3 regions of the Exiguobacterium sp. KKBO11 genome follow, and region 3 is predicted to be linked to each of the others. Evidence: riboswitches for the same ligand, from Rfam matches in the RefSeq annotation. Region 3 holds a riboswitch; each other region holds the start of a gene.
What was found. A riboswitch is a leader RNA that binds a small molecule or an ion and turns the genes downstream of it on or off. The one in region 3 is predicted to bind S-adenosylmethionine.
Positions count from the first base shown of each region.

Region 1: another riboswitch for S-adenosylmethionine. It lies ahead of AYO36_RS00655 (alpha/beta hydrolase); the one in region 3 lies ahead of mtnK (S-methyl-5-thioribose kinase).
Region 2: another riboswitch for S-adenosylmethionine. It lies ahead of AYO36_RS01545 (methionine ABC transporter ATP-binding protein); the one in region 3 lies ahead of mtnK (S-methyl-5-thioribose kinase).

Region 1 covers NZ_LUCU01000011.1:68,933-72,209, forward strand. The annotation lists gene AYO36_RS00645 (DedA family protein) at 1-295, opposite strand, end outside; gene AYO36_RS00650 (thymidine kinase) at 479-1,093, shown strand; gene AYO36_RS00655 (alpha/beta hydrolase) at 1,167-1,925, opposite strand; SAM riboswitch class I at 1,993-2,094, opposite strand; SAM riboswitch class I at 2,344-2,447, shown strand; gene AYO36_RS00660 (methionine ABC transporter ATP-binding protein) at 2,534-3,277, shown strand, end outside.
Region 2 covers NZ_LUCU01000011.1:262,117-265,393, forward strand. The annotation lists gene AYO36_RS01535 (MetQ/NlpA family ABC transporter substrate-binding protein) at 1-431, opposite strand, end outside; gene AYO36_RS01540 (methionine ABC transporter permease) at 459-1,124, opposite strand; gene AYO36_RS01545 (methionine ABC transporter ATP-binding protein) at 1,114-2,127, opposite strand; SAM riboswitch class I at 2,212-2,317, opposite strand; gene AYO36_RS01550 (aminotransferase class I/II-fold pyridoxal phosphate-dependent enzyme) at 2,380-3,277, opposite strand, start outside.
Region 3 covers NZ_LUCU01000033.1:306,772-310,048, forward strand. The annotation lists gene AYO36_RS12585 (2-hydroxy-3-keto-5-methylthiopentenyl-1-phosphate phosphatase) at 1-29, opposite strand, end outside; gene AYO36_RS12590 (2,3-diketo-5-methylthiopentyl-1-phosphate enolase) at 26-1,216, opposite strand; SAM riboswitch class I at 1,287-1,388, opposite strand; SAM riboswitch class I at 1,594-1,697, shown strand; gene mtnK (S-methyl-5-thioribose kinase) at 1,776-2,942, shown strand; gene mtnA (S-methyl-5-thioribose-1-phosphate isomerase) at 2,939-3,277, shown strand, end outside.

The DNA of each region.
Region 1 (3,277 bases), on a different contig from region 3:
AAAGAATATGTTTTTCTGCGATACGCATTTTCGGTCCGACGCGGTGTAGTAGTGGCATACCGAGTTTTAATCCGAGTAAATAGCTGATCGTCATCCCGATACAACTGCCGGCGTAAGCGGCGAGAATCGTACCGACGAGTGGTAGATTGCCTTGATGCATCCAAAAACCGGACAGGACGAGCAGGGTCTCATCAGGAACCGGCAATCCCACGATACCACCTGCGAGAAGGACGGAGAGACCAAGGGCACCATATTGGTGCAGGATGTCATGTAAGAGATGATGAATCGGGGACACCTTCTTTCGTGAGAGTCTTCTTCTTCAGTGTACAGGAAATAGGGGACGGTTGGAATGAAAGGACAAAAATTCTAGGTAAAGAAAAAATGAATTTTGATTTCCGGAAGTCAACCCTTTTTCTCGATACCGTTTCGGGCTATACTCGTTAAAGTGACTATTTTTAGAGGACGGTGTCGGACGATGATGCATGTAATAAATCAGTACGGCTGGATCGAAGTAATTTGTGGCAGTATGTTTTCCGGGAAATCGGAAGAGTTGATTCGTCGTGTCAGACGGGCGCAGTACGGCAAACTGCCCGTTCAAGTATTCAAGCCGGCAATCGACGACCGGTACCATGAAGAGCATGTCGTCTCTCATATCGGCAACTCCGTCGTGGCGATTCCAATGGCGACGAGTCGTGATCTCTACGCAGCAGTAGCAGAAGAAACACAAATCGTCGGAATCGATGAAGTTCAATTCTTTGATGATGAGATCGTACAAGTCATCGAAGCACTCGCACAAGACGGAAAACGCGTCATTTGTGCAGGTCTTGATCAAGATTTCCGGGCAGAGCCATTCGGCAAGATGCCGGAATTACTGGCGCGCGCAGAATTCGTGACGAAGCTACAAGCCATCTGTCTTTCGTGTGGGGATCCGGCTTCCCGGACACAACGGTTGATTGATGGAAAACCAGCGAATTACGATGATCCGATCATCCTAGTAGGCGCTTCAGAATCGTATGAGCCACGATGCCGCCATTGCCATGAGGTGCCTGGAAAACCGAAGCCGCTCCAGTCGGTGCAGCACCAAGAAAATTAAAAAAAGACGAACCGATCGCGGTCGTCCTTTGATGTAGCAGCTATTCGCTTCTAAGTGAATAGCTGTTTTTTTATTATCCCGTTTCCTGTGAGAACCGGCTTGAGCGTTCGATAAAGCGGATCGTCTCACGAACGATCAAATCCTGATCATGATCGAGGGTCGCGACGTGGTACGAGTTCAGCAAACAGTAGCTTCGTTTATCATTCGTTCCGATGTGCTGATGCAGATAATCCGAGCTCGACGGCGGGACGACGTGATCGGTCGCCGAGTAGAGAATTAATGTCGGCAGAAGGATTGATCCTAAGCGTCCTTTCGTTTCATCCATCAGACGGACGAGTTCGAACGCACAACGACTTGGAACGAGGTCATAGATGATTTCGAAAGCAGACCGTTTGATGTCCGGTGCCCCTTCCGGTAAGTACTCTGGACCGTCCTCGAACGAAAGTGCTTCATAGGATGGAACGGAAAGTGCGGCATTGATCGTAATGATGCCGGCGAACGGAATGCCGTCAGCGGCGAGTGACAGTGCAAGCGTCGCACCCATCGATTGACCGATGACGAAGACTTGATCGCATGTTTCTTGTAAACGTTCATAGCCGTCTTGCAGGCTTTGCTTCCAACATCGAGCAGTCGATTGTTCAAACTCGCGGACGTTCGTTCCATGTCCGCGTAAGCGCGGGGCATAGACGGTAAAACCTTCAGCAGCGAATGCCTCACCGACGTCGCGGACACTTTGCGGAGTGGCATTAAAACCATGACAGATTAGAATACCGATCGGTCCACCTTGAAAATAAAACGCTTCAGCACCAGTCAATACAGGATAGTTCATCATTACTATTTTTCCTCCATTCATGAAAAAAACTCGTCGACGTCACTGCTTGGACGCCCACGAGTTTTTCACCGTATCATCCAAAGCCGCGCTTTGCTGGTCGGAGCACCTTACAGATTGCAGGTTGCCGTGAAGTCATAGAGCCAGGTCTCTCGTTCACTCTTGATAAATATCATATTGGAATTGTCGGAATAATCATTGAAACGATGGTAGCACGACCAAAAATGACTTGTCAAATCTTTCTTGACGAATCATGATCCGTTGAGTAAGCTAACTCATAACTTGTTCATCCATCGATATGCGCCAAATGGATTATTTTTGCAAAGTTGGTTGACTTTTAAAGTTTCGACCCGTAATGTAAAAATTAGTTTTACGACATAAGCAACAACGCAACAACACACATACGAATTTCATACCGCAATACTTATCCAGAGAGGTGGAGGGACTGGCCCTACGAAACCTCGGCAACAGACTCATTATGAGCACTGTGCCAATTCCATCAGACAGATGTCTGAGAGATGAGTGGAGTGGATTCTGCCACTGTGCGGATCCAGGTCTCTTCTTGTTTCTCAAGAAGGGACCTTTTTTGTTGAATGAAGGGGGAAAACGGAATGATTGCATTTCATCAAGTCAAAAAAACGTACGTCACGAAAGATCAGACGATCGCAGCGCTTGACGGTGTCGACCTGACAATCGAAAAAGGCGAAATCTTTGGTGTCATCGGCTTTAGCGGTGCCGGAAAAAGTTCACTGCTCCGCTGCGTCAATCTGTTAGAACGACCGACGTCAGGAACGGTGACGGTTGATGGGGAAGATTTAACGCAACTGTCTCCGAAAAAATTGCGCCAAGCAAAACAACGGATCGGGATGATCTTTCAGCACTTCAATCTATTGAATGCGAACACGGTCTTTACGAATGTCGCGAAACCACTCGTTCTCGCAGGCGTCAAGAAAGACGAAATTCGCCGCCGGGTGACGGAGTTACTCGAATTCGTCGATCTCGCGGACAAGGCGGATCATTATCCGGATCAATTGTCGGGTGGGCAGAAACAGCGCGTTGGTATCGCCCGGGCACTCGCGACGCAACCTTCCGTCCTCTTATGTGACGAAGCGACGTCAGCACTCGATCCCCAAACGACACATCATATTCTCCAGTTATTAAAACGGATCAATGCGGAGTACGGGATCACGATTCTCTTGATCACCCACGAGATGGGCGTCATTCGGGAGATTTGCGACCGCGTCGCCGTCATCGAAGCTGGGAAACTGATCGAGTCAGGAACGGTCTTTGATGTCTTTTCAAACCCGCAGACCGAGACAGCACAGAACTTCGTCCGCTCCGTCATGCACGACGAG
Region 2 (3,277 bases), on a different contig from region 3:
CGTGCTTGGTTCGTCGGATCATTCGGTGTCGCGACTTCAGCACCTGTCTTGACGTCGTCGAGTGTCTTCGCTGTCTTGCTGTATAGTCCCATCGGTGCTGTCGGAACCGTGATGAGTCCTTTTAAATCGAGGTTCTTTTCTTTAGAGAACGTCTTGAGATAGATCGAGTGTTGGAACAAGTTGGCGTCGATGTTCCCGCTACCGAGGGCGATGTTCGGTTGGATGTAATCGCTGAACTCGACGATTTCGACTTTATAGCCTTTCTTTTCGAGTTGCGGCTGGATCGCTTGTTTGACCATGTCGCTATACGGACCGCTCGTCGCACCAATCTTGATCGTCTTGTCTTTTTCGTCAGCACTGCTGTCTCCACATCCCGCGAGGACTCCTGCACCGAGTAAGGCTGTTGCTAAAAAGGCATATCGTTTTTTCATGATTCCACTCTCCCTTTGTATGTATGATTAGCGTTTATCTGTTTTTCGCGCCAGTTGATTGCCAAGTGCTTGAATACTTTGAACGATGACGATGAGCACGACGATCGTCACGATCATGATGAGATTATCGTAGCGATAATAACCGAAACGGATCGCGAGGTCACCAACACCTCCACCGCCGACGATACCAGCCATCGCTGAGAAGCCGATCAAGCTGATCGTCGTTAATGTGATGCCCTGAATGATGCCAGGGAGTGCTTCCGGTAAGAGGACACTGACGATGATCCGTAATGGTTTCGCCCCACATGCTTCCGCTGCTTCGATTAGACCAGGCGGAATTTCGCGCAGTGACGTCTCAACGAGTCGCGCGAGAAACGGAATCGCTGCGACACTGAGACTGACGGATGCTGCCGTCGGACCAATCGTATTGTCGAGTAAGAACTTCGTTAACGGAATGAGGGCAACCAGCAAGATGATGAACGGTAGCGACCGGACGATGTTGACGACGAAGTCAAGGACACGGCGGACGGCAAGGTTTTGAAAAAATAATCCCCGGTCGGTGACGAACAAGAGAATCCCGAGCGGAATCCCGACGACCAATGCAAAGGCAAGTGAAATTCCTACCATCCACGCCGTCTCGCCGAGTGCCTTCAAGAGCTCAGGTAACATCGTTTGAATACGATCAAGCCACATCCTGAATCACCTCGAGTGCATGAAGTTCCGTCGCGAGCCAGTCGAGGGCAGGAGCGATTTGGTCGGATGATCCCGTCAAGCTGACAATCAGGACACCGAAGGCGACGTCTTGAATGTAGTCGACCTTGCCGTGCAAGATGCTGACTGAGATATCGTAACGGCGGATTGCTTCTGATAACGTACTCTCACCGGTCTTCTCGCCCGTGAACTGCAAGCGGATGATCTTGCCTGGAGTTGCCTGTAAGATGCGTTCCGGCAATTCGATTTGTAGTGCCGTATCGACGTAATGTTGCGTCACTGGATGCTTGGCTTGACTGAACAGGTCATAGGTTGAGGAGACTTCAACGACTTCACCTTGCGACATGACCGCGACGCGATGGCAAATCTGTTTGACGACATCAATCTCATGCGTGATGAGGACGATCGTCAATCCGAGTCGTTCATTCAAATCCTTCAGCAGTTCAAGGATCTGTAGTGTCGTAACGGGGTCAAGAGCTGATGTCGCTTCGTCACATAACAAGACGGTCGGATCGTTCGCGAGTGCCCGGGCAATCCCGACGCGCTGTTTCTGCCCACCGCTTAATTGGCTCGGGAAGTTCGTCTCAAATCCTTCAAGTCCGACGAGCGAGACGAGTTCGCGAATTCGCTCCGGGAAATCTGCTCGTTTGACTCCAGCAGCCTTGAGCGCAAAAGCGATGTTATCCGCGACGTTGCGCGACTGGATCAATTGGAAATGCTGAAAGATCATTCCTGTCCGTAAGCGAAGTTGACGCAAATCTGCTTTTGACATTCCGCCAAGCGAGACACCGTCGACCTTGACGCTTCCCTGTGTCGGATGCTCGAGTCCGTTGATTAGGCGAAGTAACGTACTCTTACCGGCACCGGACTCACCGATGATCCCGAAGATTTCTCCTTTTTGGATCGTCAAATCGACATCCCGTAATGCAAAAATCGGGGTCCGATCTCGAACGAACCGTTTTGTAATGTGTTTGAATTCAATCATCCGCTCATCTCCTCATACAAAAAAAGTCGCTTTTTCCTAGTAGCGGAGCAACCAGAAAAAAGCGACGAAAGTGTAAGATTTCGTAACTTATCTCTCAGAATGAAAATCATTCTGTAGGATGTGGCACCGTTCCTTACAGGTGGTTGCCGGACGTCGTTGGGCCTAATCCCTCGGTCGCTCTCGATAAGTAGTTATGCTGTTGGGATTTACTTTAACGGAAATGATTCCCATCTGTCAAATGTTTTTTCAGAATTATTCCGCAACAGGTGTCCGGAACAGGTTGAGCGTTCCGATTCGATCGACGGCTTCTTCTAGACGTTCGACGTCAGCAATCAAGCTGATCCGGACGTAGCCTTCACCGTATTCGCCGAAGAAGGATCCAGGGGTCACGGCGACGTGTGCTTCGTCAAGCAGGTGATCGGTGAAGCTTTGGGACGTGTAACCTTCCGGAACAGGAAGCCAGACGAAGAAGGAACCGCCCGGTCGTGGTCCACTCCAACCAATCGCATCGAGTTTTGCGAACAACGCATCGCGTCGTGTTTCGTACAGACTGCTTAACTCGCGGACACATGTCTGGTCACTCGTCAGGGCGACGGTCGCAGCATGTTGAATCGGTGTGAAGGCACTGACGTAGAGATGTTCTTGGTACGTCTCGATGCTTGAGATGACGGACGGATTACCAATCGCAAAGGCGATCCGGAAGCCGGACATGTTGAAGCGTTTTGAGAGTGAGAATAGCTCGATCCCGACGTCTTTTGCCCCTTCCGTCTGCAGGAAGCTTCGCGTCGGACCATCGAAACTGATGCCGCCGTATGCTAAGTCATGGACGACACAGATATCATGGGCATCGGCGAAAGCGACTGTCTGTTCGAAGGCTTCTGCCGTCGCGGTCGCACCCGTCGGATTACTCGGGTAGTTGAGGAACAACATCCGGGCACGCTCGACGTCCGTCGTATCAAGTAAGTCGTAATCCGGTAAGAAGTTATTTTTTTCAAGCAACGGAAGCGTGATCGGGAATGCACCAGCAAGTGCTGCGCCAGACAGGTAATCCGGGTATCCTGGATCCGGAACGATGACTCCTTCTCCAGGGTTGACGATTGTCTGCGGTAAGGCGACGATACCGGCTTTACTACCGAGGAGAATCGCGACT
Region 3 (3,277 bases):
TCGAAGTCACAAAGAATCCGTACGGTCATGACTTGATCCCCCAAGCGTCAAGGGCGATCCGTAATTCTTCATGACGCGATGCTGCCGTCGATAGGGATTCATTTGCGAGTGCCGCATCGAGTGCCTGACGGAAAGCAATGACGCCAGCCGCAGCACCTTGCGGATGACCATGTACGCCGCCACCGGCGTTGATGACGGAATCGATCCCGAAGTCTCGTACGAGTTGAGCGACGAGTCCAGGATGAATACCGGCTGAAGGAACCGGGAAGATCGATTTCGTCTGCCCGAGACGGGTCGCTTCGACCGCGATGCCACGAGCGACATCCTTTGGTAAAGCGACATTGCCATAAGGAGACGGGAATAGCGTCAAGTCTGCTCCAGCAGCACGCGGTAATGTGCCGAGTAAGACAGGGGCTGCGACTCCGTGATTCGGGCTAGCGATCAACGCACCGCTATATGCCGGATGATTGAAGAGCGGAACGTTGATTTCCGGATCACTTGCCAGTTCGCGTAAGACATCGAGTCCGTATGTGAAGGTATTCAGCAAGAAAGCAGTCGCTCCAGCATCAATCAATCGCTTGGCTTGATCCTTGAGCGTAAAGACGGGACCGCTGAGTGTGATCGCATATAACGCACGTTTACCGGTCCGTTGGAAGTGAGCATCGATGACCTCACGTCCGATCCGTGCCCGGTCAATCGTCGGTGTCAACGGATTGTCGTATAGGATCTCATCGTCTTTGACGAGATCAATCCCACCAGCGAGTTGTCCTTCGAGTTGATCACGAAGGAACGATAAATCGCGTCCGATGATTCCTTTGAAGATGCTCATTAATAATGGGCGATCTTCGACACCGATCAAGGAACGGACCCCTTCGATCCCGAATTTCGCACCTGGAAAGTCCGACGTAAATGTATCGGGTAGTAGCAATTCCGTTAATTTGATTTCACCGTCGAGTGAGAGTTTCCCGAAGACGGTCGTCAGAATCGCAGAAAAGTCGCGCGATACGTTATGTTCCGGATAACGAATCGTGATATATCCTTTGCCATCGCGCTCTTCGGTATGTACGACTTCCCCTTTAAACGAGGCGAGTTGTTGTTGTTCGAGATGATTCAGTTCCGTCCAAGAACCGACTGTCAGACCAAGCGCGAGTTGTTCAGCGCGTTGCTCGAGTCGATCACGGGCAGTCAATTGATAAGTAGCAGTGATATAAGCCATGTCTTTCCTCCTTCAACAAAAAAATGGTCTCTCGTCAGCGACAAGAGACCATGAATGATTCGAACGTGGACTCTTATCTGTCAGCTTAGTAGCTGCAAGAATTAGCACCGTGCCAAAAGGTCGGTTGCTGCGACATCGTAGGGCTTGTCCCTCCGTCTGCTCTTGATAAGAATTGGATGAAATTGTGAAATCTAATTGCAATTTTTACATGAGAATCGCCACTTGTCAAACTATTTTTAGAAAATTTATTTTTTTGAAAATACTCTTTCTATAGATGGCATAAAAATGATATCCGTTTCTGCTTGATTTCGATTTGACAGCGAGGAAGTCGATTGCGTAAGATTCAAATCAATATCACACACGACAACTACATACGACTCTTATCGCGAGTTGGCAGAGGGAATTGGCCCGATGACGCCGCAGCAACCGACCACTGGGCACGGTGCTACATCCAACAGACGTTTTGTCTGAGAGATAAGAGGACGCAGTGACTTTTCTGCGCCTCTTTTCGATGACGAAAAGAGGCGCTTTTTCGTGTATCACATAGGGGGAAACTGAGATGACATATAAAGCATTTACAGAACAGGACGCGATTGATCGTGTTCGGACACTAGGACTGATCGGCGATGGAGCCGTCGAAGCAGAAGAGATTGGCGACGGGAACCTCAACCTCGTTTTCCGAATTCGAGAGGGTGAACATCGATTGATTCTAAAACAAGCATTACCATATGCGAAGGTCGTCGGGGAGAGCTGGCCGTTATCGCTCGAACGAGCGTGGATCGAGCAATCCGCACTCCGTGAATTCGCACGGCATGCCGTGCCGTTCGTACCGCGTGTCTTTCATGCTAGTCATGAAGAGGCGTATACGGTCATGGAAGATCTTTCACATCTGACGATCGTTCGAAGCGGTTTACTCGCAGGTGAACAGTATCCGTTGCTTGCGGAACATATCGGTTCTTATCTCGCTCGGACGTTATTCCATACATCGGACTTTGCGCTTGGTCCGGTTGAAAAGAAACGTGTCGCCCGAACGTACTACAATCCAGACTTGTGCGACATCACGGAAAAATTAATCTTCACGGATCCGTTTCATGACGCGGAGACGAACGAGATTGAAGCCGGACTCGAAGAAGAGGTGGCACGTCTATGGGCAGACGATGAGTTAAAACGCGAAGTCGCAAAACTCGAAGCGCTCTTCATCACGAAAGGAGATGCATTGCTGCACGGCGATCTACATACAGGAAGCATCTTCGCCTCGGCGACGGAAACGAAAGTCATCGATCCAGAATTCGCCTTTTATGGTCCATTCGGATTCGATGTCGGACAGTTCATCGCCCACTTATTCTTTGCAGCATACCCCGATTATTCAGCACTTCGTGATGCCCGGATTCGCGACATCGATACGTTCTGGCTGACGTTCGCTTCAACGTTCCGTGCCTTATGGGAACGGGAAGCCGTCGAACCGTTCCAGGCATCAGGACTCGTCGATGATGTACTGAGCACGATCTTGCAGGATGCCCTTGGCTTTGCCGGTTGCGAATTGATTCGGCGGACGATTGGTCTTGCACCGGTCGCTGATTTAGAATCAATCGATTCAACGACGGAACGCTTAGAGCGGAAACGTCACGCTCTTCGTCTAGGAGCGGCGTTAATCAAACGCCGTACAGAATGCCGGACATTCGATGATTTACGAAACTTTGACGTAACGGAGGAACTCAGCCGATGACTACATTCGTTCAAAGTATCCGTTACGAAGATCGTGTCTTGACGATTCTCGATCAGACACGTCTACCGCAAGAAGAGCACTATGAAGTCATTGCTGATCTCGCGCAAGCGGTTGAGGCGATTAAACAACTACGTGTCCGGGGCGCACCTGCGATCAGCTTATTCGGGGGATTCGTACTCGTTCAAGAAGCGTACCGCTTTGAAGCGGCGCTTCCGGTCTACAAGCAAGCCTTGCTTGAGACATCGGCGACGTTACTCGCGACACGACCGACGGCCGTCAACTTGCGAAATGTCCTCGATCAATTGAATCCAATCATTCAAGACGGGACGTCGGTA